One region of the Paraburkholderia sp. EG286A genome, then DNA from elsewhere that is predicted to be linked to it. Evidence: riboswitches for the same ligand, from Rfam matches in the RefSeq annotation. Region 1 holds a riboswitch; the other holds the start of a gene.

Region 1 (15,157 bases):
CCTCGCGCTCCCATTTTTTTCGAGACGCGGCGAGAGTAGCGGCCTTTGCTGCACGGCGGGTTGCGCGTGCCGCCAGGGCCAGGGCGGGTGGCCGACGATCCGGTGCCGAAGCGCGCGCCAGAGCCCGCCAGGCGATGGTCCCGGTGGCAGCGCGGTGCGGCAGGGAGGCAGTCCATCGCAGGACGATGAAGAACAAACCTGGTTGCGGGGTGCTATGAGAGTTGCAGTACTGGATGACGATGCAGCGCAGACCGAGTTCGTCTGCCAGGCCTTGAGCGCGGCGGGCCACGTCTGCCACGCGTTCGCCAAGGGCAGCGAGCTCGTCAGGCAGCTTCGGCGGCAGACGTTCGATCTGCTCGTGCTCGACTGGAACGTGCCCGACATGGCGGGCGACGAAGTGCTGCACTGGGTGCGGCAGAGCCTCTCCACGCGCCTGCCGGTGCTCTTCATGACGAGCCGCAGCCGCGAGGCCGACATCGCGCAAATGCTCAACGCCGGCGCCGACGACTACGTCGTCAAGCCCGTCTCGGCGCCGGTGCTGAGCGCCCGCGTCAATTCGCTGCTGCGCCGCGCCTATCAGCTGCACACGCCCGCGTTCAAAGAAACCTTCGGCGAGTACGAGTTCGACCTGAAGTCGCGCCAGGCTTCGGTGAGCGGCCGCAACGTCGCGCTCACGCAGAAGGAGTTCGATCTCGCGCTGCTGCTGTTTCAGCACCTGAGCCGGCCGCTGTCGCGCGCGCACATTCTCGACGTGATCTGGAAACAGTCCGACGACATTCCTTCGCGCACGATGGACACCCACGTTTCCATGCTGCGCTCGAAGCTCGGCCTGCGTCCCGAAAACGGCTATCGCCTCACGCCGATCTACGGCTACGGCTACCGGCTCGAGCGGATCGAGGGGGACAACGCGTGAGGGGCGTGCGTGCGGTGCGCGCCACCGCGGCGCCGTTCCTTGCCTTCGCGCTTGCGTTCATTGCCCTTCCCCGCGGCGCCGAGGCCCGCGAGCACGCGCCCGCGCAGCCGCCCGAGATGACCACCTACGTCACGCGCCCGGGCGACTCGCTCTACGACATCGCCACGCGTTACCTGCGCAATCCCGCCGACTGGAAGACGCTCGCGAGCCTCAATCATGTGAGCGAGCCGCGCCACCTCCGGCCGGGCACGACGCTGCGCGTGCCGGTCGCGCTGTTGCGCCAGGATGGCCTGAGCGCGAAGGTGGTCGCCGCGAACGGTCCCGTGCAGCATGCGTTCCGCGCCGGTCCGCTCCTGCCGCTCACGGTCGGCGCGAGCCTCGTCGAAGGCGACAGGGTGCAGACCGGCCACAACGGCTTCGCCACCCTCGAACTGACCGATGGCTCGCATATCGCGCTGCCGCCCGATACCTCGCTCGACCTTGCCACGCTGCGTCAAACGGCGCTCACGGGCGCGACCGACCGCATCGTCGATCTCCATCATGGCGAGGTGAACAGCGAGGTCACGCACGCCACGAAGAAGGACGATCGCTTCCAGATCCGCTCGCCTTCGGTGGTGGCCGGCGTGCGCGGCACGCAGTTTCGCGTGAGCTACGACGGCGACAAGCGCGCGACGGCGGTCGAGGTGCTGGACGGTGCAGTGGGCGTCGACGCCGACTCGCTGGCCCACAAGGGCCGCGGCGCTCGCGCACAGCCGCCGGCACCGGGCGTGCCGCTTAGCGCCTCGGAGCAACTCGTCGCCGCGCACCACGGCAACCTCACGCTGGCGGGCCAGCCGGCGGGCGCGCCCGTCACGCTGCTCGACGCGCCCGAACTGCTGCATCCGTCCAAAGTGCAGGATGACGAAGCAGTCGCCTTCGAAATCGCGCCGTCGGCGGGTGCGAGCGCCTGGCGCGTGCAGATCGGCCGCGACGCGGGGCTGCTCGACATGATTCGCGACCAGCGCAGCGCCGAGCCGCGCGCGTCGTTTGCCAACCTCGAAGACGGCACCTACTTCGTGCGCATCTCCGCCATCGACGCCCGCGGCCTCGAAGGCATGCCGGCGTCGTATGCGTTCGAGCGCCGGCGCGTCGCGCTCGGCACGAGCGCCGGCCCCATCGAAGGCTCGCGCGACTTCGCGTTCCGCTGGTTCATCGACCGCAACGCGCCGAACACGCGCTTTCGCTTCGTGCTCGCCACGACGTCCGATCTGCGCGCGCCGCTCATCGACCGTACCGACATCACGGCGGGCGACGCGGTCGTGCGCGACCTGCCGAAGGGCGTCTACTACTGGACGGTGATCGCCGAGCAGTTCGACAACGGCCACTATTACCAGAAGGCCAGCCCGGTCCAGTCGTTCAGGCTCGATTGGTGACGGAGCCGCGCATGAGCGTGAGGCCGCCCGCGCGCCTTGGCCGCTCCGTCGGGCGACGCTTCCTGTTCGAATGGACCGGGGTGGGCTGCGCGGGCGTGGTCGTGGTCGTGCTCTGCGTGCTCTGGCGGCTCACGAGCGGCGCCGACCATCTGGTCTATGACCGCCTGCTCTCTGCGCGCGCGCTGCCGGTGTCGCCCGACATCGTGCTCGTGGAGATCGACAATGCGAGCGTCGCCGCGCTCGGACGCTGGCCCTGGCCGCGCGAGCTGCACGCGCGGCTCGTCGATCAGCTCGCGAAAGCGGACGCGGCGGCCGTCGTCTACGACGTGCTGTTCACCGAATCGTCTCCCGACGACGCGCACTTTGCGCAGGCGCTGCGCGCGCGCCCGTCGTTCCTGCCGATCCTGCTCACGCCCGCCGACGACACCGGCCACCGCGAGGCCGTGCCCCCGGTCGCGCCGCTCGCGCAGGCGGTCGCCGGCATGGGCCATATCAACCTCGAAGTCGATAGCGACGGCATCGTGCGCAGCGTCGCGCTGTTCGAAGGCGACGCGCAGCAGCGCTGGCCACAGCTGATGGTGCCGGTCTGGCGGGCGGTGCGCAGCGGCGCCGTGAAGCTCGCGCACGGTACGCCCGGTGCCGCGCAGCGCGATGAGGTGCTGCATGCGGCGGCACCCGGCAGCGAGTCGCGCTTCCTGATTCCTTTCGGCGCGAATTCGCAGGCCTTCCGCAAGGTCTCGTTCGCCGACGTGCTCGATGGCCGCGTGCCGCCCGAGCAGTTGCGCGGGCGCGTGGCGATCGTCGGCGTCACGGCCTCGGGGCTCTACGACCGCTTCGCCACGCCGCTCTCGGGTACCCTCGGGCCGCTGCCCGGCGTGTACATCCACGCCATCGTGCTCGACACGCTGCTCAACGGCAGCGCCATCCAGCCCGTGCCGCCGGTCATGGTCGTGCTTGCCTCGCTCGCGCCGCTCGTGCTGCTGCTGGCGGGTTTCCTCGTGCTCTCGCCGCTGCGCACGCTGCTGCTGCTCGCGTTCCTGATCGCCGTGTCGCTCGGTGCGAGCGCGGGCATGCTGCACGCGCGCCTCTGGCTCCCGCCGGTGCCCGCGATCGTCGCGCTGCTCATCGTCTATCCGGTGTGGAGCTGGCGCCGCCTCGAGATGACGATGGCGTATCTGCGCAAGGAACTGCGCCAGCTTGCCGACGAACCCTACCTGCTGCCCGAGGCCCCCACGCCGCGCCGCGAATTCGCCGGCGACGCGCTCGCCCAGCAAATGGCGCTCATGGCGCAGGCCGCGCAGCGGCTGCAGGACATGCGCCGCTTCGTGTGGGACAGCCTCGATTCCGTGCCGGAGCCGATTCTCGTGGCCGATCTGCGCGGTGTCGTGCTGATCGCGAATCATGCTTCGCGTGCGTATCTCGAGCGACTGAACGTGAGCGCCGCGGAAGGTCGCCGGATGCAGGACGTGTTCGGCGACCTCGCGCTCGTCAAGCCGATCGACCCGGCGCCCGACGCGATGGCGTTTGCGCACGCGCACTGGCCCGCGCCGCTCGACCCGGCGCGCGACGAGTTCGCGGAATTGATGGAGCGTGGCGTGGAAGTGCGCGCGCGCGACGGCAGCGACTACCTGCTGCGCTACGCGTGCTGCACCAACGCGCAGGGGCAGGCGGTGGGCTGGATCGCGGGTCTCGTCGACGTAACCGAGCTGCACGACGCCGAGCGCCAGCGCGAAGACGCGCTGCGCCTGCTGTCGCACGACATGCGCTCGCCGCAGGCCTCGATCGTTGCGCTCGTCGAGACGGAGCGCGAACGCGGCACGCTCGGCTCGGAGCCCGTGCGCGGCGTGATGGAGCGGATCGAGCGCTACGCGCGCCGCTCGCTCAAGCTCGCCGACGACTTCGTGCAACTCGCGCGCGCCGAGTCGCAGGTGTATGCGCTCGAGCCCACGAGCCTCGCGGAGCTGGTGATCGATGCGAGCGATGAAGTGTGGCCGCAGGCGCACGCGAAGCGCATCCAGATCGACACCGTGTTCGAAGGCGAGCAGATGGGCTGGATCAACGCCGACCGCTCGCTCATGACGCGCGCGCTCGTGAACGTGCTGAACAACGCAGTGAAGTACAGTCCTGTGGATACGCGCATCGTCTGCACCGTTGCGCTGGACGACCGCGTTGCGCCGCGCGTGCTCTGCTCGATTCGCGATCAGGGCTACGGCATTTCGCAGGAAGATCAGGCGAGGCTGTTCCAGCCGTTCCAGCGCTTTCACGCGGAACAGCGGCCCGAGGTGAGCGGCGCGGGGCTCGGCATGGCGTTCGTGAAAACAGTCGTGACGCGCCACGGCGGCGACGTCCAGCTGGACAGCGAGCCAGGCAAGGGCACCGTCCTGACGATGTCGCTGCCCGCGTTCGACGCGCCGGTTTGAGCCGCGCCGGACCGTTGCGGCGGCGCATGCATAACCCGAATGCCGCTGGCCCCATGCCAGCGGCCACCCGATGGAGTGTTTCGTGAAGACCTTGCTGTCGATCTGTCTCCTGCCGATGCTCGTCGCCCTCGCCGGATGCGCGGGCGTGACGACCGACGTCGCGGCCACGGGTGCGCTGCCCGCTGCGGCGGCGACCAGCCAGCCCGCGCTCTACCGTTTTGCGCCAACCCCCGCCCAGGCCGATGCGGGCGAGATCCTGCCGTACCAGGCGTTGCTGAGCGACGGTCTCGCGCAGCGCGGCTTCAAGGCAGGCGCACCCGAGGCGGCGCGCTATCTCGTCTCGGTGGCGTGGGACACGCATCCCGCCGAGGTGAAAGTCGTGGATAGCCGTTGCGGCGCCGGCTGCGCGCCGGCCGAGGGGCCGTCGTTGCCGTGGTTCGGGCGGCCCTACGTGCATACGCTGACGCTGCGTTTCTTCGCGTTGCCCGAAGGCGGCGAGGTCTACAAGGTGAGCGCCGTGAAGCGCGACCGCAACGCCGACGCACGCGAGGCCGTGCCGTATCTCGTGGCGGGCGCACTGGCGCGGCTGCCGTACGCGGGCGCGCCGCAATGGCGCGTCAAGCTGAAGGCTCCGGCCAGCGCCGGCACGGCGGAGCAGGCGCCTGGCATGCCGGAAGTGCTCTCCGTCTCACCCGTCAATCCGCAGTAGTTCAGGGCAACTTTTCCCAGGCCGCGCCGAACGCGAAGGCGCTATGCTGGCTCCAGAATCTGGCGCAACGGTTGCGCGCAGACATCACGGGAGTCGCTCATGTTCGATCACATTGGATTGCGCGTGCAGGATCTCGCACGAAGCGTGCGTTTTTACGAGGCGCTGCTCGCGCCGCTAGGCGTCGTGGTGTGCATGCGCGACGACACCTACGCGGGGCTCGGCCAGCCGGGCGAGCCCAAACTCTGGCTGCACGCCATATCCGCCGACACCGCGCTGGCGCCGCGCGGCGTGCACGTGGCATTCGCGGCGGCGAACCGCGCTGCGGTCGCTGGTTTCTATGAAGCGGGCCTGCGCGCAGGCGCGAAAGACAATGGCGAGCCCGGCGTGCGTGCCGATTACAGCCCCGACTATTACGCAGCATTCCTGATCGATCCCGACGGCAACAACGTCGAGGCCGTCTGCTACGCGCGCGAGGCGTGAGCGGGCGTCAGGCGCCGGGCGTTGCGTCCGGCGCCGCTTCGGCCACGCTGGCCGGCTCGTCATGCGGCCAGCGGTTTTCGAACACGCATTCGCCAAGCGGCTTGCGTTCGGCCCATTTCTCCATTTCGAGCATCGGCTGAGGGTAGAACGCGTCGACCTGACCCACGCACAGTATCGCCACCGGCTTGGCGCCGGGGGGCATGGCGAGCAGGGCGCGTACCTCGTCGACGTCGAAGATCGACACCCAGCCCATGCCGAGGCCTTCGGCGCGCGCCGCGAGCCACATGTTCTGGATCGCGCACGCCACGGAAGCGAGGTCCATCTCGGGCAGCGTGCGGCGGCCGAAGACGTGGGCTTCGCGGCGATCCATCAGCGCGACCACGAGCACCTCGGCGCAGTCGCGCATGCCCTCCACCTTGAGCTTCATGAACTCGTCGCGCCGTTTGCCCAGCGCATCGGCGGTCGCGATGCGTTCGCGCTCGACCGTCGCATGCAGTTGCTCGCGCAACGCATGGTCCGTGATGCGCACGATGCGCCACGGCTGCATGAAGCCCACGCTCGGCGCGTGATGCGCGGCGTCGAGCAGACGCGCGAGCGTCGCGGGGTCGATCGGGCCCGGTGCGAAGTGCCGCATGTCGCGGCGCTCGTAGATCGCGCGGTAGACCGCCGCGCGTTCGGCTTCGTCAAAGGGCTGTGCCATGGAAGAGTGCGGCCGCGAAAGCCGGGTTGGAGGGCCAGTAAGCGTGCATATAGGTGGCCGCGATCGAGCCGTGCCGATACAGCGCCTCGCCGGGCGCGCCAGTTTGAGCGTGGCGTGCCGTGAGCGCGGGCGCGAGCGGTGTGGAAACACGCGAATAGTGAAACGTATGGCCGCGTAGCTCGCCATGCGCGCCGTCGAGCTGCTGCATGCCGAGCGCCGCGAAGCGCTTTTGCATGACCGCCTCGCCCGGAAGCATGCCGAGCATCGGCGTGCGCGTGCCTTCCACGTCGGTCAACGCATCGAGCAGATAGAGCATGCCGCCGCATTCGGCGACGAGCGGTTTGCCTGCGGATACATGCGCGCGCAACGAATTCGCGCTTCGCGTGTTGTGCGCGAGCGTCGAAGCATGTAGCTCGGGATAGCCGCCCGGCAGAAAGACCGCATCGGCGCCGGCGGGCGCGGGCTCGTTCGCGAGCGGCGAGAAGTAACTCACGCTCGCACCCAGCGATTCGAGCAACGCAATGTTCGCCGGATAGAGAAACGAGAACGCGGCGTCGCGCGCAATGGCGATATGACGGCCTTCGAGTCGTCGCGCAATCGCTTCGTCATGCGAAGGATCGGAGAATGCCACTGCCGGCGGCAATTCGGCGAGCGCGGTTTGCGCGAGCGCGTCGGCGGCGCGTTCGATGCGCGCGTCGAGGTCGTCGATCTCCGCGGCCTGATGCAGGCCGAGATGACGATCGGGCAGCGCCATCGTCGCTTCGCTCGCGACGTGCCCGAGCCAGCGCACGTCGGCGGGCAACGCCTCCTGCAGCATTTGCGCGTGGCGCGGCGAGCCCACTCGGTTCGCCAGCACGCCATGAAACGGCACGTCCGGCCGAAAGCGCGCGAGACCGAACGCGATCGCGCCGAAGGTCTGCGCCATCGACTTCGCGCTGACGATGGCGGCCACCGGCACGCCAAACTCAGTCGCGAGATCGGCGCTGCTCGGCGTGCCATCGAACAGGCCCATCACGCCTTCGATAAGGATCAGGTCGGCTTCGCGCGCGGCCTGCGCGAGCAGCGCGCGGCACGCTTCTTTGCCCACCATCCACAGGTCGAGCGAGAGCACCGGCGCGCCGCTCGCGCGGGCGAGGATCATCGGGTCGAGAAAATCCGGCCCGGTCTTGAAGACGCGCACGCGCCGGCCCGCGCGCCGGTGCAGGCGCGCGAGGCCGGCCGTGAGCGTGGTCTTGCCCTGGCCCGAAGCGGGCGCGCTGATGAAGAGCGCGGGGCAGGCAACCGTTGCGCTCATGCGCTTAGAACTCCACGCCCTTTTGCGCTTTCACGCCTTGCTCGCGATACGGATGCTTCACGAGGCGCATTTCCGTGACGAGGTCGGCCGCTTCGATCAGCGCGTCGGGCGCATGGCGGCCCGTCACGACCACGTGCACGTGCGGCGCGCGCGACGCGATCACACCGAGCACTTCGTCGAGCGGCAGATACTCGTATTTGAGCACCGTGTTGAGTTCGTCGAGGATCACCATGGCGTAGTCGCCGCTCTCGATCATGCGCTTCGCTTCGTCCCAACCCTTGCGCGCGGTGGCGATGTCGCCGTCGCGATTCTGCGTGTTCCAGGTGTAGCCGTCGCCCATCGTCACGAAATCGCAGTGCGCAACGCTGCCGAGAAAGTCGCGTTCGGCCGTGTGCAGCGCGCCCTTGATGAACTGCACGACGCCGAGCTTCATGCCGTGGCCGAGCATGCGCACCGCCATGCCGAACGCGGCCGTGCTCTTGCCCTTGCCGTTGCCGGTGTTGACGATCAACAGGCCCTTTTCGTGCGTCGCGGCGGCCTGCTTCTTCTCGTGGCCCTCGCGGCGGCGTTGCGTCATGCGTTGGTGCGATTCGGGATCGGTTTTCATCATCGGGAGTGGGTTGATTGCGGCGCTTTCGCGTCCGCGTTTGCGGGGTCTTGCAGAAAGCCTGCGATTGCGACCGTCACGCCGTCGAGCGCCAGCTTGCCGCGCACGAGCGGAGCGCCGCCCGCCGCGAGACGCGCGCAGGGCTCGCACACGCCGTCCACGCCGAACTGCGCCTGCGCGGCGGCGGAGGGCGGCGCCGGTGTCGGCGTCGCGGCGAGTTGCTCCCGCGTGTACGTCTGCAGCGGCAGCGCGTGTGCCGCGCAAAACGCTTGCAAGGCGGGTTCGCCGGCTTTGGCGTCGAGCGTCGCCACGGCCGTTACGCCGTCGAGCGGCCACGCGCCGAGCGCGGCGCGCACTGCGGCTTCGACCTGCGCGAGCGTCACGCCGCGCCGGCAGCCGATGCCGAGCGCAAGCGGCGGCACGCGCTGCGCGGGCTCCGGCGTGGCTTCGAATGAGGCTGCGCGCGAGGCGCGATGTTCGGCAGGATTCACGGCGAGAGCGTCGATCGAAGGCGTGACCGCAGTGGCAAAACGAGCAAAAGCGTCGCGTTCCAGCAGGCGCCGGATGCGCGCTACGATAGCACACGCTTTTGCGGCTTCCCACGCCTTCCTTGACGCGCAGGCCCCCCGCGCCTACACTCGCACGCACTCTGGTGCTCGCGCGCGCGATTCATAATGCACGCGCAGTTAAACGGGAATCAGGGAGCCATCCCGCCTCGGGCATGGCCAACCTGAACTGCACCCGCAACGGTACAACGAGCGCGGCGTTCGCACGAATGCCGCAAACCGCTTCCATGCTTTACGCAGTCCACGCCACTGTGCAAGCCGGCCGCAAGGCCGCTCGCGCGGGAAGGCGAAGCGGTGTTTCGTCAGTCCGGATACCGGCCAGATACGTGGGATTCGCGCTGCGGGGATGCGGTGCCGGGTCCGTGATTTTCATGCGTCAGCCGGGCGAGGCCCGGGTGCGTTTCTGGCCGTTCGTCCCCTGCAGGTTGTTGAATCGTTGCGCGTGACAGCGTTTCCATGGATGCGCGCGTGTCCGCAACGCAGCACCCGCACGAACGGCAGGCGCGACGCACCATGCCCCTCGATACGGCCTGGCGCCGAAGGAGCACTTCATGCAAATGCGCAAGATTCCGGTCACGATCGTGACGGGCTTTCTCGGCAGCGGTAAAACCACACTGCTGCGTCACATTCTTCAGCACGCGGGCGGCCTGCGCGTCGCGGTCATCGTCAACGAATTCGGCGAACTCGGTATCGACGGCGAGATTCTGCGTGGCTGTGGCATCGGCTGTGACGAGAACGGCAACGAAACCGAAGGCCAGCTCTACGAACTCGCGAACGGTTGCCTCTGCTGCACCGTGCAGGAAGAGTTCTTCCCCGTGATGGAGAAACTGCTCGAACGCCGCGGCGATGTCGATCACGTGCTGATCGAAACCTCGGGTCTCGCGCTGCCCAAGCCGCTCGTGCAGGCGTTCAACTGGCCGTCGATCCGCAACGCGTTCACCGTCGATGCGGTCGTGACCGTGGTGGACGGCCCCGCCGCCGCGAGCGGCCAGTTCGCCGAAAATCCGCAGGCCGTGGACGCGCAGCGCCGCGCCGACCCGAATCTCGATCACGAATCGCCGCTGCATGAGCTGTTCGAAGACCAGCTTTCGGCCGCCGACCTCGTCATTCTCAACAAGACCGATCTGCTGGACGTTGCGGGCCAGGACGCGCTCATCGCCGAGCTGCGCGAAGAGCTGCCGCCGCAGGTGAAGATCGTGCGCGCGCAGCACGGCAAGCTCGATCTGCATACGCTGCTTGGGCTCGAGGCGGCCTCCGAGGAGAGCATTCATCTGCGCCACGACCATCATGGTTCCGCCGACGATCCCGATCATCACCACGACGAGTTCGATTCGGTCGTGGTGTCGGGCAATGCGGCTTCGCGCGAGACCGTGATCGAGGCGCTGCAGCAACTCGTCGATGCGCACACGATCTATCGCGTGAAGGGCTTTGCCGCGTTGCCGGGCGCGCCCATGCGCCTCGTGATTCAAGGCGTGGGCCGCCGCTTCGACAGCTATTTCGACCGCCGCTGGAACGCACAGGAAAGCGCGGCGCAGCCGCTGGCGAGCCGCTTCGTGCTGATCGGCGAAGACCTCGATGGCGCGACGCTGCAAGCGGCCTTCGATACCGCATTGGCGAACCTGCAGACCGCGGGCGCGAAGTGAACGCGCCGAGCTAGACGAGGCAGTCCCATGCATTTGCTGCGCACCACGCCAGGCGGTTTCGTCGACGACACGCAAGGCGTTATCCGGATCGACCAGCAGCCCGCCGAGATCGTCGTGCTCAGTTCGGCGGACACGACGCTCGCGCTGCTCGCGAGCGTCGTGCCGCGCCTGCCCGCGGGCTTTCCGAGCGTGCGGCTCGCGAACGTCACGTATTTGCGCCAGCCCGCGTCGGTGGACTTCTACGTCGAAGACGTCCTGCAGCACGCGCGCGTGGTGGTGGTCGATCATCTGGGCGGCGAAACGTACTGGCCTTATGGCATCGAGCAGGTCGTCTCGCTCGCCGGGCGCCGCGGGCAACTGCTCGCGATGTTTTCGGGCGACTTGCAGGAAGACCCCAATCTCATCGCCAAGAGCCGCGCCGAGCCCGAGTTTTGCCGTTTGCTTTGGCGTTATCTGCGCGAAGGCGGCGCGGCCAACGCCGCATCGTTCCTGCGTGCGCTCGCGTGGCGCGCGTTCGACTGGGGCAGCGAGCCCGCGCCGCCCGTTGCGCTGCCCGCCGCCGCGCTCTATTGCCCGCAGCGCGACGTCGCGACCATCGACGAATGGCGCGCGCGCTGGCAACCCGGCGCGCCGGTCGTCGCGCTGCTGTTTTACAAGGCGCATTTGCAGGCGGCCAACACTGCCGCTTTCGATGCCCTGATCGCCGCGCTGCTCGCGCGCGGCCTGAACCCGCTGCCGCTTGCGATCACGTCGCTCAAGGACGCCTTGAGCCGCGACGTGCTCGACCAACTGGCGGCCGAACACGACGTCTCGCTCGTGCTGAATACCACGGCCTTCGCGGCTTCATCGCTCGATGACCCCGAACCGATCGCGCTCGCCGGCGACGCGCCCGTGCTCCAGGTGATCCTGAGCGGCGGCAATCGCGAAGACTGGGTGAAGGACAATCACGGCCTGAATTCTCGCGACATCGCCATGCATATCGCACTGCCCGAAGTGGACGGCCGCGTGATTACGCGTGCGATCAGCTTCAAGGGCCTTGCGTACCACTGCAAGGAGACGCAGGTCGATGTCGTGCGCTATCAGCCCGACGCCGAACGCGTGGCTTTCGTCGCCGAACTGGCGCGCCGGTGGTGCCGTCTGCGCAGCCTGCCGAATGCAGAGAAGAAGCTCGCGCTCGTGCTCGCGAACTATCCGATGAGCGAAGGGCGCATCGGCAACGGCGTGGGGCTCGACACGCCGGCCTCGGTGGTCGGCATCCTGCGCATGCTGCGCGACGAAGGCTATCGCGTGGCCGATCTGCCCGAAGACGGCGACGCGCTCATGCGCATCCTCACGCAGGGCGTGACCAACGATCCCGACACGCGCGCGCTGCGCCCCGCATGGCAGAGTCTTTCCCTCGACGATTACCGTGCGCGCTTCTCGCAGTTGCCCGCCGAGGCGCAAAACGCGCTGATCGCGCGCTGGGGCGTGCCGGAGGACGACCCCACGGTGCGCCGCGGCCGCTTCATGATTGCGGGCTGGCGCTGTGGCCAGGTGTTCGTGGGCATCCAGCCGTCGCGCTCGCGCGGCGACGACACCTACGCGAACTACCACGACGCCGAACTCGTGCCGCCGCACGCGTATCTCGCGTTTTACTTCTGGCTGCGCGACGCGTTCGGCATCGACGCCATCGCGCACGTGGGCAAGCACGGCAACCTGGAGTGGCTGCCCGGCAAGAGCGTGGCGCTCGCCGACACCTGCTGGCCCGACATGGCGCTCGGGCCGCTGCCGCATCTGTACCCGTTCATCGTCAACGATCCGGGCGAGGGGAGCCAGGCCAAACGCCGCGCCCAAGCCGTGATCATCGATCACCTGATGCCGCCGCTCACGCGTGCCGAAAACTACGGGCCGCTGCAAGACCTCGAACGTCAGGTCGATGAGTATTACGAAGCATTGATGGTGGACCCGCGCCGCGCCAAGCTGCTGCGCAAGACCATCCTCGCGACGATCATCGAGCATCGGCTGCACGAGGAGTTGAGCGTTTCCGCGCCGCAGGATCAGGCCGGCGAAGACGAATTGCTCACGCGCGCCGACGCTTATCTCTGCGAGCTGAAGGAGGCGCAGATTCGCGACGGCCTGCATACGTTCGGCGAATCGCCGCAAGGCCAGCAGCGGCGCGACACGCTGCTCGCGCTCGGGCGCTACGCATGCGGCGACGGGCAGGGCGCAAACGCGGGCCTGATCGACGCGCTCGCGCGCGACCTGCGTATCGATCACCTCGTCGATCCGGCCACGGTCGATTGGGCTGCGCCGTGGCAGGGCCCGCGTCCGCCGCAACTCGCTGCGGTGAGCGATACGCCATGGCGTCATGCGGGCGACACGCGCGAACGCCTCGAAATGCTCGCGGCCACGCTGATCGAAGACATTTGCTCAGGCGAACGAAGCGATGCGGAGCCTGCATCGCTGCCGCACGCGGCCCGGGTGCTCGCGCGCCTGCGCGACGACGTGCTGCCGCGCCTCGACGCCTGCGGCCCCGAAGAGTTGCGCCAACTGCGCCGTGGCTTCGAAGGCCGCTTCGTGCCGCCGGGCCCGAGCGGTTCGCCCTCGCGAGGCCGCCCCGACGTGCTGCCCACGGGCCGCAACTTCTATTCCGTCGATACGCGCGCCATTCCGACCCAGGCGGCGTGGGCGCTCGGCATGAAATCGGCGCATCAGCTCATCGAGCGCCATCTGCAGGAGCACGGCGACTACCCGCGCGCCGTGGGGCTTTCGGTCTGGGGCACGGCGACGATGCGCACCGGCGGCGACGACATCGCCCAGGCGTTTGCGCTGATCGGCGTACGGCCGAAGTGGGCTGCCGGCAGCCAGCGCGTGACCGACTTCGAAATCATGCCGGTCGAGGCGCTGGACCGGCCGCGCATCGACGTGACACTGCGCGTATCGGGCTTCTTCCGCGACGCGTTTCCCAACGTCATGCATCTGTTCGACGCCGCCGTGCAGGCGGTGGCCGATCTCGACGAGCCGGAGCACCAGAACCCGCTGCGCGCACGCGTGCTGCGCGAGCGCGACGTGTTGGTCGCGAACGGCATGGCCGCCGACGAGGCGCGCCGCCGCGCGGGCTGGCGCGTGTTCAGCGCACGCCCCGGTGCGTACGGCGCGGGCTTGCAGTCGATGATCGACCATCGCCAGTGGCAGACCGACGCCGATCTCGCGAACGCGTATCAGGCGTGGGGCGGCTACGCCTACGCGCAAAAGAGCGCGGGCGATGAGGCGAGCGAGGCGTTCCGCGCGCGTCTCGCGTCGCTCGACGTGGTCCTGCAGAACCAGGACAACCGCGAACACGACCTGCTCGACTCGAACGACTACTACCAGTTCCAGGGCGGCATGGCCGCGGCGGCGCGGCATTTTTCGCAGGCGCAGCCCGCGCTCTATCACACGGACCACAGCAACCCCGCTGCGCCGCGCATACGTCCGCTGCACGAAGAGATCGCGCGCGTGATCCGCTCGCGCGTGGTGAACCCGAAGTGGATCGACGGCGTGAAGCGTCACGGCTACAAGGGCGCGGCGGAAATGGCGGCGACCGTGGACTACCTGTTCGGCTATGACGCGACCGCGCGCGTGGTGGGCGATCATCAGTACGCGCTCGTCGCGAACGCCTACGTGCACGACGACGACACGCGCGAATTCATGCAGCGCCACAATCCGCATGCGCTGCATGCCGTGTGCGAGCGCCTGCTCGAAGCGATCCAGCGCGGTCTCTGGCAGGAGCCGGGCGAGCATCGCGCACAACTCGAACACCGTCTGCTCGAAGCCGGGCAGCATCTGGAAGGATCAGGACCATGAGCGCTGCGGCCACGCGTCCCGCGTTTCCCTTTACCGCGCTGGTCGGCCAGGCGCCGTTGCAGCGCGCACTGCTGCTCGCGGCCATCGACCCCGCGATCGGCGGCGTGCTGGTGAGCGGGCCGCGCGGCACCGCGAAATCCACGGCCGCGCGGGCGCTCGCGGCCCTCCTGCCGGAAGGCGCGTTCGTCACGCTGCCGCTCGGCGCGAGCGAGGACAAACTGATCGGCACGCTCGACCTCGAAGCGGCGTTGCGCGAGAGCGCGGTGCGCTTCGCGCCAGGGCTGCTCGCGCGCGCGCACGGCGGTGTGCTCTACGTGGACGAAGTGAACCTGCTGCCCGATGCGCTCGTCGACGTGCTGCTCGACGCGGCGGCGAGCGGTGTGAACACCGTGGAGCGCGATGGCGTGTCGCACACCCACGACGCGCACTTCGTGCTGGTCGGCACGATGAATCCCGAAGAGGGCGAGTTGCGTCCGCAATTGCTCGATCGCTTCGGCTTGATGGTCGAACTCGGCACGCCTTATGACGCCGCGGAGCGGCAACGCATCGTCAAGGCGCGTCTCGCGTTCGACGCCGATCCGCAGGCGTTCT
Region 2 (15,157 bases), on a different contig from region 1:
CGCAGTTGTTGATCAGGTCGGTGTAGTCGAGTCCCAGTCTGGCATTTTTCCCGCGATATTCGCGGTCGACGCAGTCCGTCGAAAGCTCGCTCGGTTCGAAGCCAGGTGAGGCGGTGGGCGCCGCGCGATCGCCGGCGGCATTGGCCGTGCCATGCACCAGAAGGATCAGGAGCAGGACGGTAAGCTGGCTGTTAGCCAGATTGCGGGAAGCGCTCATTGCGTCACCTCGCTTTCGGGTACCGATCACCGTCAGTTAGCTTCCCGCAGAAGCAGGCGTCAAGCGTCGGGCGCTTCCGTACGTGGGCAAACAAACAGTGTCGCCCGCGAGCCGTAAGTCTTTACTAAGGAATTCGAAATGACGAAGACGATTCCTGGGATCTTCACAAGGCCTGCACCTGCACTGCCGGTCCGGGCGCGCCGCCCACGCTCGGCGCGATCACGAGATATCGTCGGTGATCGGACACGCCCGGCGTGCCAGGCACGACGACCTGTCGAATCTGCCCCAGCGTGTTGACGATCGCGGAGCCGGCCGGGTTGGCCTTGAAGCTCGCGAGGACGTCGATGCGGCCACTGCCGTCGGCGTGGTCCGAAAGTCCGAGGAAATACGGCTGGCCCGCCTGCAATCCCGTCACCGCAGCCTGCAGCACCTGCAGCAATCCCTGATCGAACAACGCCACCGAAGTGGGCGCAGCGCCACGGTCGGCCGCGGCGTCACCCACCGGAACCAGCATGACGTGTGTTGCCTCGCCCGCCGCGCCGAGCGGCTGCGTGTTGGCCGTACCGTCGCCATCCGGCACGGCGTCCGGCACGTACGCCACGGCTTGCGGCGCCTGGCCGACCGGCACCGTGGCGACGACCTGGTTGGTCAGCGTGTCGATTGCCGTCAGCGCATCGCCGTTTTCGAGGCCCACGTAGACACGCGTGCCGTCGCCCGACGGCCAGATGCCGTGCGGCAGGCTGCCGACCGCAATGGTCGCCACCTGCGAGAAGTCGTCGGTGCGGAACACCTTGATCTGGTTCAGGCCGCCCACCGTCACGTACGCAAACATGCCGTGGGCGTTCTGCACGATGTTCACATGATTGGTGATCGGCCCCGTATCGAGCGTTTTCAGCAGCGCAAACGGCGGGCGGGCGTCGAACACCTGCGTCTTGCCCACATCCTTCAACGTGAACCAGACCTGCCGGCCATCCGGCGTCGCCGCGATGTTCGGGCAGAACGGGCTCGCCTGTGTGACGCGGGCCACGACCTTGTGATCGGCTACCGAAACGACATCGGTTTCCGGGTTGAACGACGAGCAGATATACCCGTACTTTCCATCGGGCGAGAAGATCTGCATGCCCGGCCCGGCTGGCACGACAATGCGCGTCTTCTCCTCGAAGGTCTTGCCGTCGAGCACATCGACGTAATTCTCACCGCGCACGGTCACCCACACCTCCTTGCCGTCGGGCGTGAAGAAGGCCTCGTGCGGGGAGCGGCCCACATAGGTCACGTGCTTGACCGCATTGGTTTGCGTATCGATGAAGCTCACCGAGTTCGAGCCGATGGAGACAATGGCCAGCGTGCGGTGATCGGGAGAAAAGCCCATCCCGTGCACGAGCAACTGACCGTGATAGAGCGGGCTGAAGTTGGCCGGAGTCGGTTCACCGAGGCGGATGACACCGACCAGACGATTGGCCGCGGGGTCGATGATCGACACGGTGTTCGAAAACTGATCAGACGAATAAACGCGGTCCCGATGGCTCACCGGAATATCGGCGGCCGCGAGCGAACCGGGGACCTGCCCCGCCTCGGCGAGCGTGGCGGCGGCAAGCGCGACGGCGGTCAGGGCCGCGCCAAGCATGGCGTTGGTTTTCATGACGTTGTCTCCTGCGTTTTGATGCGAGTGGGTCAGTGCGACATAGGCGCCGGGTTCGCGTCATGCACCGCGAGGCGCATGGCAACGATCTCCTGCTGTTGCTCGACCACGATCTCCTGGGCGATCCGGCGTAACTGTTCGTTGTGTCCATGCCGCAGTTCCGCCATGGCCATATCGATGGCCCCCTGGTGATGGGGAATCATTGTTGCGACGAAATCGCGGTCGATGTCGCCCGTGGGCCTGGCCGCCATCCCCGCCATCATCTTCGTCATGGCGGCGTCGTTTTCAGAGAGAAACGAGCCTTCTTCACTATCGCGAGACGATCCCGCGTCACCCGACGACGCGGCGCATAGACCGGCCAGGGAAAGCACGGCCGCACCGCTCACCGTTGCCCGCAAAACGAGTCGAATTGCAGCGTTCATGACGTCCCCTCCGTATCGGTCGAATCCCGTTCGACGTGAAGGCAAACAACGGACTCACCGATTTACTCCATGCCTGGCGAAATTGAATTGCGGATCGACGAACCGCGAAACGTTGGCAAACGCTTCCCGGCTCACGAGCCTCGCGCGGGCCCGGTGGAATAACTTCCTTGATAGCGCGTTCGCCCCGTGACATTCGCGTAAGCGGGCGTACCATCATTGCACAGCGCGAGAAGGTCGCACGCGCGGGCCCGACCGATTGATCTTTTGCCGGGCACCGCATAGCAGATTAGCCGCGTCGCCGCGGTGAGGAGCGCTACATGGCCACGAGCATTGGGCTTCACGATCAAGCGCGGCAGCTGTTGCCGTTTCGCGAGTCGGTATTGGCGATGCTCGGCGTCGCATCGGTTTCGATGCTGATCGCGCTCGACCAGACCATCGTCGGCACCGCACTGCCGCGCATCGTCGCGGAGCTCAAGGGCTTCGAGCTCTATGCATGGGTCGCGACGGCTTACATGCTTGCGTCGGTCATCACGATTCCGATCTTCGGGCGTCTGGGCGATCTGTTCGGCCGCAAGCCCTTCATGCTGGCAGCCATCCTGCTCTTCACCCTCGCCTCGGTGCTCTGCGGGATCGCGACCAACATGCTGTTTCTCGTGCTCGCGCGCGGCCTGCAGGGCATCGGCGGCGGCATCATGATGGGGACGGTGTTCGCGACCGTCGCCGACCTGTTCCCCGATCCGCGGCTGCGCCTGCGCTGGCTGGTGTTCGTCTCCTCTGCGTTCGGCCTGGCGAACGTGGTCGGGCCAACGCTCGGGGGCATGTTGACCCAGCACGGCAGCTGGCGCCTCGTGTTCTTCGTCAACGTGCCGGTGGGCGTGGTGGCGCTCTTCTTCGTGCACGCTTTCCTGCCGCATCTGCACCATGCCCGCGAAGGCGCGCGGCTGCGTCTCGACTGGCTCGGCGCGTGCGTCGTCGCCGTCACGTTCGGCGCGCTGCAGCTCGCCATCGAGCTTTTGCCGAGGCAGGGCTGGACGACTTCGACGATCGTGCTCGCCGTGATCGTGCTGGTGTGTTCGCTGACGCTTTTCTTCTGGGAAAAGCGCATGGGCTATCCGATCATCCCCGTGGACATGCTGCTCGACCGCAAGCTCGGGCCGCTCTTTGCGATGTCGGTGCTGGGCGGGTTTGCGTTGTTCTCGCTCGTGTTCTATGTGCCGCTGCTGTTCCAGGGCGGCTATGCGATGTCGCCGCGCGCCTCGGGCATGCTGATCACGCCGCTGCTGCTCGGCACGACGGTCGGCAGTTTCGTGAACAATCGCGTGGTCACGCGCATCCGGCGCGCCAACGCGATCCTCTACGTCGGCTTCGCGTTGTCCGCTTTCGCGAGCCTCGCGGTGGTCGTGCTGCGAGGCAACGAGCCGCACCTCGTGTGGATGGCGTGCATGGGCGCGAGCGGCCTGGGGCTGGGCCTCGTGGGCACGAGCCTCACGGTCTGCTCGCAGCAGATCGTCTCGCGCGACCATCTCGGCGCTGCCACGGCGATGCTGCAATCGCTGCGCACGTTCGGCGGCATGCTGGGCACGGCGATGACGGGCGCGCTGCTCGGGCATGTTTACACCATGGGCGTGAATCGCTCGCTCGACTCGTATCAGGCGACGCAGTGGTTCAAGTCGTTTGCGAGTCCCGAACTGCTCGTGGACCGCGCCGACCAGGCCGCGCTGATCAGCCGCCTCGTGAGCGCCGGCCACGCCGGCGACGCGATGATGAACTCGGCGCGCAGCGCGCTCGTGGACTCGATCCATATGGGCCTGATCGTCGCTGCCGTGGCCGCGCTGGCCGGCCTGTGTCTCGCGTGGTTCGTGCCGCCCGTGCGGGTCGGTTATCTCGAGGCGCAGCCGTAAATGAACGACGCAAAATATTTCACCGGCACTTCATTTCTATTACCGTTTAACATCAGCGTAATAAATTAGTAATTAGGGAGTAATCGAGGGTAAGCATAATTCGCCGCCGTCAGTCACAAATAATCACACAGCATCAATCACGACGACGGAGCCCTCAGCATGCCCGCATCACGCCATCGAATTGCACTGCCGGTCTACCTGGCAGTGCTTACCAGCGTTGCCGCGCTGACCGCCTGCGGAGGCGGCAATAGCGATCCCGCCACCACTGCCGCCATTCCCGCGCCGCCTGCCGACCCCGGCTTCGTGGACAACGCACCGATTCCCGACGTCCCCGCCTTCGTCGACAACATCGCGACCAACCAGCGCGGCGACGCGCGCTACGCCACGCTCGCGACCAACGCGGGCGTGCGCGTGGTGGCACGCTTCCTCGATCTCTGGCAGCCGCTCACGCTGCTCGTGGACGCGGGCGTTTCCGCGCCGGCCAACGGCACGTTCCCCGCGGTCGTGCAGTCGACGTGGACGGGCGTCCCCACCGACGGCACGCCCAACGGCACGATCCTCAACAGCACGGTGCTGAACGCGAACATCCAGTACGTCGTGACCGCAACGACGCAGCGCAGCCAGGCGCAGGCCGACGCGGCCTACTACGACGACCGGCGCGGCAAGGGCTACAGCGTGACCGACGGCATGGGGCCGCTCACCGCCGCCTGGCGCTCGGCTGCGCAGCAAACCACGAGCATCACATCGATTCCCGCGGACGCGACCACGACGCTCTACAACGACTCGGGCAACAACACGGGCGTGGGCAGCACGAGCAACGCGACCTTCGGCAAGGTGGTCGACCTGCTCAACACGATGGGCAACAACGCTTCCACCGAGCCCGCCAAGCGCTTCTACAAGTACGCGCGGCCGTTCCGCTGGAGCACGAGCGTCGTGGTCGATCCCACGCTCGTGCCGGCCATCAGCACGACGCCTTCGACGGACGGCGGCTTCATCAGCGGCCACGAAGCCGAAGCCATGCGCGACGCGATGACCATGGCGTACCTCGTGCCCGAGCGCTACCAGGAAATGGCGAGTCGCGGCCTCGAACTCGGCGAAAACCGCATTCTCGCGGGCATGCATTCGCCGCTCGACGTGATCGGCGGCCGCATGTTCGCGCTGGCTGCCACTGCCGCGAATCTCTACGACCCCGCGAACGCCACGCTCAAGAGCGCGGCCTACGCGCAGGCGCACAGCGCGCTCGAACAGGCCACCGGCACGAGCGCCACGACCTTCCCCGCCTTCGCGCATTCGGCCACGACCGCGACCGACCGCTTTGCCGACTATGCGACCAACAAGTCGGAATTTGCGCGCCGTATGACGTTCGGCTTCAGCCAGATCGAATCGACCGAAGCACCGCCCGTCGTGCCGAAGGGCGCCGAGGTGCTGCTCGAAACGCGCTTCCCGTACCTGAGCGCCAGCCAGCGCCGCGTCGTGCTGAAGACGACCGAAGTCGTCTCGGGCTATCCGGTCATGGACGACACCGAAGGCTGGGGCCGTCTGAACATGTTTAGCGCTGCAGACGGTTATGGCGCGTTCAGCGGCAACGTGATCGTGGCCATGGACGCGACCCAGGGTGGCTTCAACGCCGCCGACACCTGGCGCAACGACATCGCCGGCTCGGGCAAGCTCACGCTGCAGGGCAGCGGCACGCTCACGCTCGCGGGCAACAACAGCTATACGGGAGGCTCGCAGGTGAGCGGCGGCGTGCTCGCTGCAGCGTCGACCACGGCCTTCGGCAACGGCGACGTGTACGTCGGGTCGGGCGGCGGCGTGGCCGTGGCGACGAGCGCGCCGTTGACGGTGGCGGGCAAGTATACGCAGCTCGACGGCACGACGCTCGAACTCGACATCGACGGCAACGGCGGCGGACGCCTGCGCGTGGGCGGCCAGCTCACGGTGGCGGGCGGCACGCTGCATGTGAAGTTCGTGAACGGCTATACGCCGAAGGCGGGCGACACGATCGACGTGATCGACGGCAGCGGCGCATCGGTGAAATTCGCAACGGTCACGGTGGATGGTTTCAAGGCCACGCCCGTTTATTCTTCGACCGGCGTTTCGGTGAAGCTCTCGGCCTCGTGATGTAGTCACTCAGCAAAGCGGCCCCGAATCGCGATGGTTCGGGGCCGCTTTGCGTGTGAATCAGAAGCGATGCCGGATGCCCGCCGCCACGAGCACCTGGTTGCGGCCGCCCGACGGGTCGCAGGTGTTGATCATCGCAAACGCACCGGACGACGCGCGCTGATAGACGGCCTCGGTATACACGTCCGTGCGTTTCGACAGCTGATAGTCGGCCTGCAGCGCACCTTGATGCCAATGTGCGGAGGTCGCGCCCGTATAGGCATACATGCCCGCCAGCGAGAACGCGGGCGTCACCTGCCAAAGCGCATTCACTTCGTAGTTGCTGAAGGCGATCGACGGCAGCGGCACGCCGCCATCGGCCTCGCTCACACCCGTATGAATGGAACGTGACCAGGCTGCGCCGAGCGTCACGTCGCCGAGCGCGTAGCTCATGCCCGCGCCAATGGTGTCTTCGCGCTGCACCGCGACCTCAGTCGGCACGAGGCCCGCACCCGGCAGCACCGACGTGTCGTACGCACCCACCGAAGAGGCGCCGCGTCCGTCGATGTGCATCCAAGCCACGCCGGCGCTGAACGGGCCGCCCTCGTAATGCGCGCCGAAACCGTAGGCGCGGTTCTGCGCAAAGCGCCCCGCCGCGTTCGAAAACGCGTACATCGCGCCGGCGCTGAAACCGCCGTATGTGGCGCTCGCGAACTTCACGGCGTTCGAGGCGAGCCACGAATTGTTGGCGTTGTCGTTGTCGAACGGGTGCGCGAATGCCGTGCCGCCCGCACCGCCCGTCAGCGTAAACGGGGCGAAGTAGTCGTGCATCGTGTCGTACTGACGGCCCAGCGTGATCGTGCCAAATCGTTCGGATTGCAGACCAACATAGAACGGATGGTCGTTGAAGGCTTCGCCGGAGGTGACCGAGAAACCGCGCTCGAGGCGAAAGATCGCAGCGTTGCCGCCGCCGAGATCCTCGCTGCCCTGCAGGCCCCAAAAACTGCCGTCGATCAGGCCCGAGCCTGCGCGATACTGGCTGCGGCCCGCAACGTCGCTGACATAGTCGACGCTAGCGTCGATCTCACCGTACAACGTGACCTGCTGCGCCGAGGCGCCGGCGCCTGTGAATGCCAACGCCGCCCCGCCGAGGGCGGCCAGAATGTGCTTGTTCATGAGTCTTCTTGTTTGTGCTTGTAAAGAATGCATGGACGAGCGCCGTCAGCCCTCGCTTGTTGCGGCGAGGTGCCCCGACGTCGTCGTTAATCTGTCAATTTCCAGCGTGCTTTTGAACAGCGAACGCCTGGTGGCCCGTGAGCGGTCTACGCCGCATCGGGGCCGGTGGTGGCGGCCGGATTGGCCCGCTTTTCCAAGGTAGGAGGGTGTGCATTGACGGCTCCTTGGGTTACGCGCCCGGGAATGAGTCGTGAAATAAACGTAGCGAGGTCTGACTTCTGGCTCGATTGACAGCCAGTCACAGTGGCGCGACCGCGCCGGATTCTCACCGGCTTCCCTGCTGCGTTTCGCTCGTGCAGCGCCTACGCGCGAAAAACAGCTGCAAGGATAGCGTAAGTTGCGGGAGCGGCCAAACCGGGTGTTTTCGCCACACGACACACGTCAAAGGTTGACGCGGCGAATGCGCGGCCATTACCCTTGCGCGCTGATGGTTCCCGGCGACGGGATCAAAAGGGAACGCAGTGCAAGACTGCGGCTGCCCCCGCAACTGTTAGCGGCGAGTCCATGCCAGAGCGTGCCACTGGGAAACCGGGAAGGCCGGCAACGGACGTCGACCCGCGAGCCAGGAGACCTGCCATCAGCCGAGTCCAGCAGCCGCAGCGGGCGGGGATCCCCAATGCGCAAAAGCACCGCCCACGCGGCGATCGCCCGTTGCACGGACAGCCCGTTTTTCAGGAGCTGTTTCCAGCCACCGCATCATGAAGTTTCGCCAATTCGTTTTGACTTCCGCCGCGCTCGCCTGTGCGTGGCAATCCGCGCATGCCGCGGACGCATCGCCCACCCAGACACAGCAGCAAGCCGGCGACGGCACCACGCTGCCCAATATCCTCGTCGTGGGCGACGCGCAGCATCTGCCGCAATCGTTCGACCAGCGCTACGCAAGCACCCAGGTGCTCACGCGCGAGGACCTCGACCGCGTCTCCCCCGCCGACCCCAGCATCGCGCAGGCGCTCGCCACGCTGCCCGGCGTCACCGTCTCGCAGACCGGCGGGCCGGGGTCGTACACGGGGGTGAGCATCCGCGGGTCGTCGGCCGACCAGGTGGCCGTGTTCATCGACGGCATACGCATAGGCTCCGTCACCACGGGCACGGCCGAATGGGCCGATCTGGCGACCGCCTCGTTCGACCGCGTCGAAGTGATCTCGGGCCCCGCAGCCGCCTCGTTCGGCGCGGATGCCGTGGGCGGCGTCGTGCAGCTCTTCACGCGTCATGCGTCGAACCAGCCGAACCAGACCACCGTCTCGTTCGGCGGCGGCTCGAACAAGACCTTCGACACGCAGGTGCGCACCTCGGGCACGATCGGCTCGACCGGGCCGCTTTCCGCACTGAGCGGCCTCACCTACTCGCTGGGCCTGCACGACTACAACACGGCGGGCATCGACGCGACCCAGCCCTGGGCCTACGGCCACGAAGACGGCCGCAACGCGTACCACGCGCAGAACCTGGACGCGCGCCTTGGCTACGCGCACGACAACTGGTCGATCTCGACCTTCGCGCTCTACCACCGCTCCGATCTCTCGTACGACAACGCGGGGGGCAACGACCGCCAGCGCGACAACCAGCTCACGACCGGCCTCGCGTTCCACCTCGACATCACGCCGACCACGCAGTTCGACCAGTCGGTGGGCTACGCGACGGACCGTCAGTTCCTCTATTCGAACGACCCGACGATCCCGACCGACGAGATCGACTCGACGCGCTTTTCCACCTCCACGTCGATCACGCATCAGGAAAGAGGCCACACGCTCTTCGGCATGCCGCTCGACGGCGAGACCAAGCTCGCCTACGACTACACGCGCGAGATGGCGTTCCTGCCCGTGGATGTGCCGGGCGGCCTGCCCGCGCGCAACGATTCGGCCGTGTCGATGCATCAGTCCACCACGCTCGGGCCCGTCACGCTGTTTCTGGCGGGGCGGCACGAGATCGTGCAGGGGCAATCGGTGAATACGGGCAACGTCGCACTGTCGTGGGCGATCACGCCGGTCTACACGGCGCGCGTTTCGTACGGCAACGCGTTCCGCCTGCCGACCTTCAACGACCTCTACTATCCGGGCTACTCGAACCCCAACCTGCTGCCCGAACGCAGCGATTCGGTCGAAGCCGCGCTCGACGCCACCACGTCGATCGGCACGTTCACGGCAGCCGTGTACGACACGCGCGTGCACGACCTCATCACGTACAACTCGCAGACCTTCCTGCCCGTGAACGTGGGCCGCGCGCACATTCAGGGGCTCGACCTCTCGTACAAGGGCACGCTCGGCAAGTCCACGCCGGTGAGCCTCACGGTGGGGATCCTGAATCCGCAGGACGTGACCGACCAGACCTGGCTCAATCGCCGCCCGCGCCAGACGGCGAGCCTGAGCGTGGATCACACATGGGACGAGTTCCAGCTCCACGCGCTCAGTACCGGCGTTTCGCTGCTGTATAACGGCTCGACGTTCGACGACCAGCTCAACACGATCTACCTGCCTTCGTGGACCACGGTGAGCCTGCGCGCGTCGTACAAGGTCAATGCGCATCTCGCGCTTTCGGCCACGCTGGCGAACGTGTTCAACCGGCAGTACGTGACCGCATACGGGTACAACACGCTGGGGCGCACGGCGTTTGGCAAGGTGACCTATACGTTCTGAGCGTTGCGTGCGAGCGGGTGCGTTCAAGCGTTTCGCGCGCCCGCTCGCCTAGCCCTCGCGCTTCGGCCGCCGCACCGCGCGAATCTTCCCGCTGTTGCCGCCGCCGCAGAAGAACTGCTCGCCGCCATCGGACTCCAGCCCCGAAACGGCGGTGCCCGGCGGCATGTCGAGCTGTTCCAGCACTTCGCCCGTGCCCGGATCGATGCGCCGCAAGTCGCTCTCGTCGCCTTCCCAGGTGCCGTGCCACAGTTCGCCGTCCACCCACGTCACGCCCGTGACGAAGCGGCTCGATTCGAGCGTGCGCAGGATCGCGCCCGTCTGCGGATCGACCTGATGGATCTTGCGCTCGCGATACACCCCGACCCAGAGCGTGCCGTCCGCCCACGCGAGTCCCGAGTCGCCGCCGCCTCCAGGCGCGGGAATCGTGGCAAGCACGCGGCCCGTTTCAGGGTCGATCTTGTGGATGCGGTCCTCGGCGATCTGAAACAGATGCCGGCCGTCGAACGCCGTGCCCGCGTGCGCCGCAATGTCGATCGAGCGCTGCGTCTGGCCGCTCTGCGGATCGAGCGACGCGATGCGCTCGCCCACGGCGAACCACACCTGCTTACCGTCGTACGAGACCCCGCCCACCTTCTCGATGCCGGGAAAAGGGCCGTACTCGCGGACGATTTCGGCAGTCGTTCGTTTCATGGTTTCCTCCTTGAATGACGGGACAGGCGTTCATCCTAGTCGCCTGGCAGCGGCGCGGGGAGTAACAAGGTCGTCGCGAATCCGGGGACGGGCGGCGTGGTCCAGCGGCGCGCGCGGCCGTAGCCGAACGACTGCACCTTGTCCTCCGCGGCGAGCGAGTCGAGCGCGCGCTGCACGGTGCGCTGGCTCGCGCCGAGCGCGAGCGCCAGCGCCGAACTCGACCACGATTCGCCGTCAGCGAGAAAAGCCAGCACGGCGGCGTGCTTTTCTTCCACGGGCCGCGCCAGCACCACCACTTCGCTCGCGTGGCGCGGCGCCAGCGCGAAGCCCTGCTGGGTCGCGCCGATCTCGGCCACGTCGCGCATCAGCGTGCGCAAGCGGCCGATTTCCACGCGCAGGCGGGCGCGGTGCGTTTCGTCGGCGTGCTTCGTGCGAAAGGCGCGGGCGATGAGCGCGTCGCGCGGCACGTCGGCGGGCCACGCCTCGGCGAGCGCGCGGGCGAGCACGAACAGCACGGGCCGTCTTGCGAGTTCGATGACGGTCGGGCCCTCGCGCGCGACGTAGCGGCACGCGTCCACGACGAGCGCCTTCGAGGCGAGCAGCGCCTCGACGTCTTCCAGCAGCAGCACCCGCTCTTCACCGCGCGCGATGAGGCGCGCAGCGGGCGAGGTCAACAGCAGCGCGGCGCTCTCGATCTCGGCGCTCAGCGCCGCGATGCCCGCCTGACGCGCGGCGCGCGCGGCCGCGGAGAGCGCGCGCCGCGCCGCCTGCGTCTGAATGCGCCGCATGGCAATGCCGGCGGCGATCAGTTCGTGCGCCGCGCGCAATGCGGGCGGCAGCGGCGCGGGATCGGCTTCGGCAAGCATGCCGCCGGCCTCGTCGAGGCGGCCGATGAGCAGCAACCGGCGAATTTCCAGGTAGCGCGCGTGCGCGGCATTGAGGCGGTCGCCATGGGCCTCGAGCGTTTGCCGCGCCGCAGCGAGCGTATCGGTCGGCCAGCCGAGATCGCGTGAGGCAAGCGCGATTTCGGCCTCGGCGACGACACAGCGTGCACGCGCCACGGCCTCGCGCGAGCCGAAGCCGCGCGCCGCGCTGCGCAGCAGCGCCTTGGCGCGCGCGAAGTCGCCGAGCTGCGCCATGGCGATGCCGCGCAGCGCGAGCGCGGGCGCGTCGTCGCGCAACGCGACCCGGTTCAGCGCGCCGAGCGGATCACCGGCGGCGAGCGCGCGCGCCGCCGCCGTGATCAACGAATCCATGGTCATGGGAATCCCGCCACACTTGTCACTCCCCCTCCTCCTCGGTCCGGACCTAATCTAACACGGCGATCAAACGAATCATCGATCGAACGGCATGGCGATGCGCGCAGCGCGCCACCACCATAGTGAATCCATAGGAGGACCAGGCAATGGCAACCCATACCACAGGAACGCGCGAAGACTGGCTTGCGGCGCGCATCGCACTGCTCGCCGCCGAGAAAGAACACACGCGCCGCGGCGACGCACTGGCGCAGCAACGCCAGGCGTTGCCGTGGGTGCGCGTCGACAAGACCTATCGCTTCGAAACCGAAGACGGCGGCGCCACGCTCGCCGATCTCTTCAAGGGGCGCTCGCAACTGCTCGTTTATCACTTCATGTTCGGACCGGATTACGCGGCGGGCTGTCCGTCGTGCTCGTCGATTGCGGATGGTTTCGAAGGCATCGCCGTGCATCTCGCGAATCACGACGTGCGGCTCATGGCGGTCTCGCGCGCGCCGCTCGCGAAACTGCTCAGCTACCGCAAGCGCATGGGATGGCATTTCCCGTGGGCCTCGTCGAGCGGCAACGACTTCAACTTCGATTTCAACGTGTCGTTCACCACGGCGCAGCAGCGCGCGGGCGACATCGAATACAACTACGCGCGCAGCGGCCAGGCCATGGACATGAATCCGCCGCCCGCCCCTGTTGCCGAGTTCGCGGCGAGCTGCGGCACCGACGCGGCGACCTACACGCGCGACCGTCCGGGCCTGAGCGCGTTCGTGCTCGAGGACGGCGTGGTCTATCACACGTACTCGACCTATGCGCGCGGCCTCGATGGTGTGTGGGGCATGTACCAGTGGCTCGACCGCGCGCCGAAGGGACGCAACGAGGCCGGCATCTGGTGGCACCGGCATGACGAGTACGCAGAGAGCTGAGGCGCATCATGGATAACGTCGGCATGACGGTACGGCTGCGCGGCGGTACACCGCGCGCGATTTTCTTTGGCGTTGCGTCGCTGGTCTGCGCGGCGAGCGCGGCGGCGACGTTCGTCTGGTGCGCTTCGATGCAGGCGATGGGTGGCACGCCGATGCCCGGCGGCTGGACGATGTCCACGCTCTGGACGCCCATGTGCGGACGCACCTGGTTCGACGCCGCCGTATCGTTTGCCGGCATGTGGAATGTGATGATGGTCGCAATGATGTTGCCCGCGGTCGCACCCGCTTTGTGGCGGTATTTCGAGGCGCTGGGCGACGCACGCGCAGCGCGTGCGGGTGGGATGACGGTGATGGCCGGTGCGGGTTACTTCTTCGTGTGGCTCGTAGTCGGGGGGCTCGTGTTCGCGGCGGGGGCGCAACTCACCGCGCTGGCCGTCGAGGCGCCAGCGCTAGCGCATAGCGCGCCGGCCCTGGCCGGTGTGGTCGTCGTGATGGCGGGCGTGCTGCAGTTCTCCGCGTGGAAAGCGCGGTGGCTTGCGTGCTGCGGGAACGTGCCGTCGTGCGGGCATGCGCGGTTCGATATGCAGGCTGCGCTGCGTCACGGCCTGAAGCTCGGCCGGCATTGCCTGTACTGCTGCGGAAATTTGATGGCGGCGCTGCTTGCGGCGGGCGTGATGGATCGGCCTGCGATGGCGCTGGTCGCGGCGGCGATCGCGGCGGAGCGGTGGATGCCGGGCGGCACAAGAGTCGCACGCGGGATTGGCGCGGCTGCGATTGCGGCGGGCCTGGTGATGCTGGTGCGGGCGTTGGCTGCATAAAAAAATCGCCGTTCCGCACTCGCGAAACGGCGATAAAACGCTCCGACTCTAACGTCGAACTCACGCCTCCAGACTCGCGCCTGCACACGAGTCTGATCGACGCTCCGGATTGTTATTAGCAGTCCGGAGTAACAGCAGGAGGCCGACTGGATTCAACCTCCGTGCTGCCGGGCGAAGCCCGGCGCGACCGGGGGGACTCCCGGCCTCACCGCACTCCGCGCCTCTGGTGGCGGCTCACATGCCGCCTAAAGGTTTCTGAACCGTCAGCTTGTTCGTCACCGAGGTCACGCCAGGAACGCCCCTGGCGATCTCGGCGGCTCTGTCGACCTGCGCCGCATCCGTGACCGTGCCATTGAGCGTAATCGCCCCATTTTTGGCACTGACGCCGATACTGCCGCCTTGAATTTCCTTGTGCTTCGCGAGCGCGCGGTACACCGCGCGCCGCAGCTTGGTGTTGCTCGGCGTCGCGGGTGCCTCGGTGCTGGCCGCCGCCGAGGCCGTGGCGCTGGGCGCGCTGGCCTCGGTTTGGGCCGAAGCGTTCAGGGACGCCGCGGCGAGCAGCGTGACGAGTGCAAGGCTGAGGGTCTTGTTAAATGTGTTCATTCCATACTCCAATGGTGGCTTCTGCTCGCGGCTTAAAAGGTATGGCGCAGGCCGACGTTGACAGCCGTGGTGTTGCGACCCGGGGCGACAGGCGTGCCGTAAATGAGCTCCTGGTTCATCTGGCCGCGGTTGGACACATAGCCGCCCTGGGCATAAACCAGCGTGCGTCCCGAGATGTTGTACTCGGCGCCGAGTACGTAGGCAGTCGACTGGTTCGAGTTGTTCCGGTTGTCCTTCAGGTAGTAGACGCCCGAAGTGACGTTGAGCGCCGGCGAGAAGCGATAGCCAAGACCGCCCGTCCACATGTCAAAATCACCGGAGACAACCAGTGACTTCGGCACCCCGTTCGTGTTGGCCGGATTGCGGCCGTTGGCGAACGAGCCCGAGACCGAGAGCCCGTGCCAGGTGTATTTCGCGCCGAAATAGATGAAGCGGTTGTTGTTCTGGCCGGTTGCCGGCGCGGCAGTCGGCGGGTTCGAGTACCCGTACGGGTTCGCATCGTGACCGTTGTAGTAGACGGCATCGGCGTTCAGGCCAAAGCCCGAGTACTTGAGAATGGCCGACTCGCGCGTGCCGCCCTGGGGCTGCCCTGCCACGCCGCCGGGCGCGTATTCGAGTGCAGTCGAAAGACCGTAAAACGACGGCGAGTTATAGACAATCGCATTGTCGTCGTAAAGCGCGCCAATCTGGGCATTCGTGTTGTTCCCCGCCCAGCCCGACATCGTGTTCAT

What was found. Region 1 has a riboswitch for cobalamin ahead of cobW (cobalamin biosynthesis protein CobW). Riboswitches for the same ligand answer to the same signal wherever they lie in the genome.
Region 2: it holds a riboswitch for cobalamin, as region 1 does, so the genes downstream of both, AB4Y35_RS19540 (porin) here and cobW (cobalamin biosynthesis protein CobW) in region 1, are expected to answer to the same signal.

Annotation. Positions count from the first base shown of each region.
Region 1 is NZ_JBFRCB010000006.1:508,789-523,945, reverse strand. Features, by position in the region: gene AB4Y35_RS29395 (response regulator transcription factor) at 215-913, shown strand; gene AB4Y35_RS29390 (FecR domain-containing protein) at 910-2,325, shown strand; gene AB4Y35_RS29385 (CHASE2 domain-containing protein) at 2,337-4,745, shown strand; gene AB4Y35_RS29380 (DUF4136 domain-containing protein) at 4,828-5,454, shown strand; gene AB4Y35_RS29375 (VOC family protein) at 5,554-5,934, shown strand; gene bluB (5,6-dimethylbenzimidazole synthase) at 5,942-6,634, opposite strand; gene AB4Y35_RS29365 (cobyrinate a,c-diamide synthase) at 6,618-7,928, opposite strand; gene cobO (cob(I)yrinic acid a,c-diamide adenosyltransferase) at 7,933-8,535, opposite strand; gene AB4Y35_RS29355 (cobalamin biosynthesis protein) at 8,535-8,957, opposite strand; cobalamin riboswitch at 9,169-9,439, shown strand; gene cobW (cobalamin biosynthesis protein CobW) at 9,653-10,744, shown strand; gene cobN (cobaltochelatase subunit CobN) at 10,772-14,566, shown strand; gene AB4Y35_RS29340 (ATP-binding protein) at 14,563-15,157, shown strand, end outside.
Region 2 is NZ_JBFRCB010000004.1:144,172-159,328, forward strand. Features, by position in the region: gene AB4Y35_RS19515 (hypothetical protein) at 1-217, opposite strand, end outside; gene AB4Y35_RS19520 (YncE family protein) at 381-1,856, opposite strand; partial or broken gene AB4Y35_RS19525 (DUF305 domain-containing protein) at 1,922-2,278, opposite strand; gene AB4Y35_RS19530 (MFS transporter) at 2,596-4,179, shown strand; gene AB4Y35_RS19535 (phosphatase PAP2 family protein) at 4,339-6,300, shown strand; gene AB4Y35_RS19540 (porin) at 6,361-7,455, opposite strand; cobalamin riboswitch at 7,702-7,836, opposite strand; cobalamin riboswitch at 7,927-8,109, shown strand; gene AB4Y35_RS19545 (TonB-dependent receptor) at 8,214-10,145, shown strand; gene AB4Y35_RS19550 (glutamine cyclotransferase) at 10,194-10,835, opposite strand; gene AB4Y35_RS19555 (helix-turn-helix domain-containing protein) at 10,871-12,091, opposite strand; gene AB4Y35_RS19560 (DUF899 domain-containing protein) at 12,241-13,005, shown strand; gene AB4Y35_RS19565 (DUF2182 domain-containing protein) at 13,014-13,823, shown strand; gene AB4Y35_RS19570 (BON domain-containing protein) at 14,058-14,426, opposite strand; gene AB4Y35_RS19575 (porin) at 14,459-15,157, opposite strand, start outside.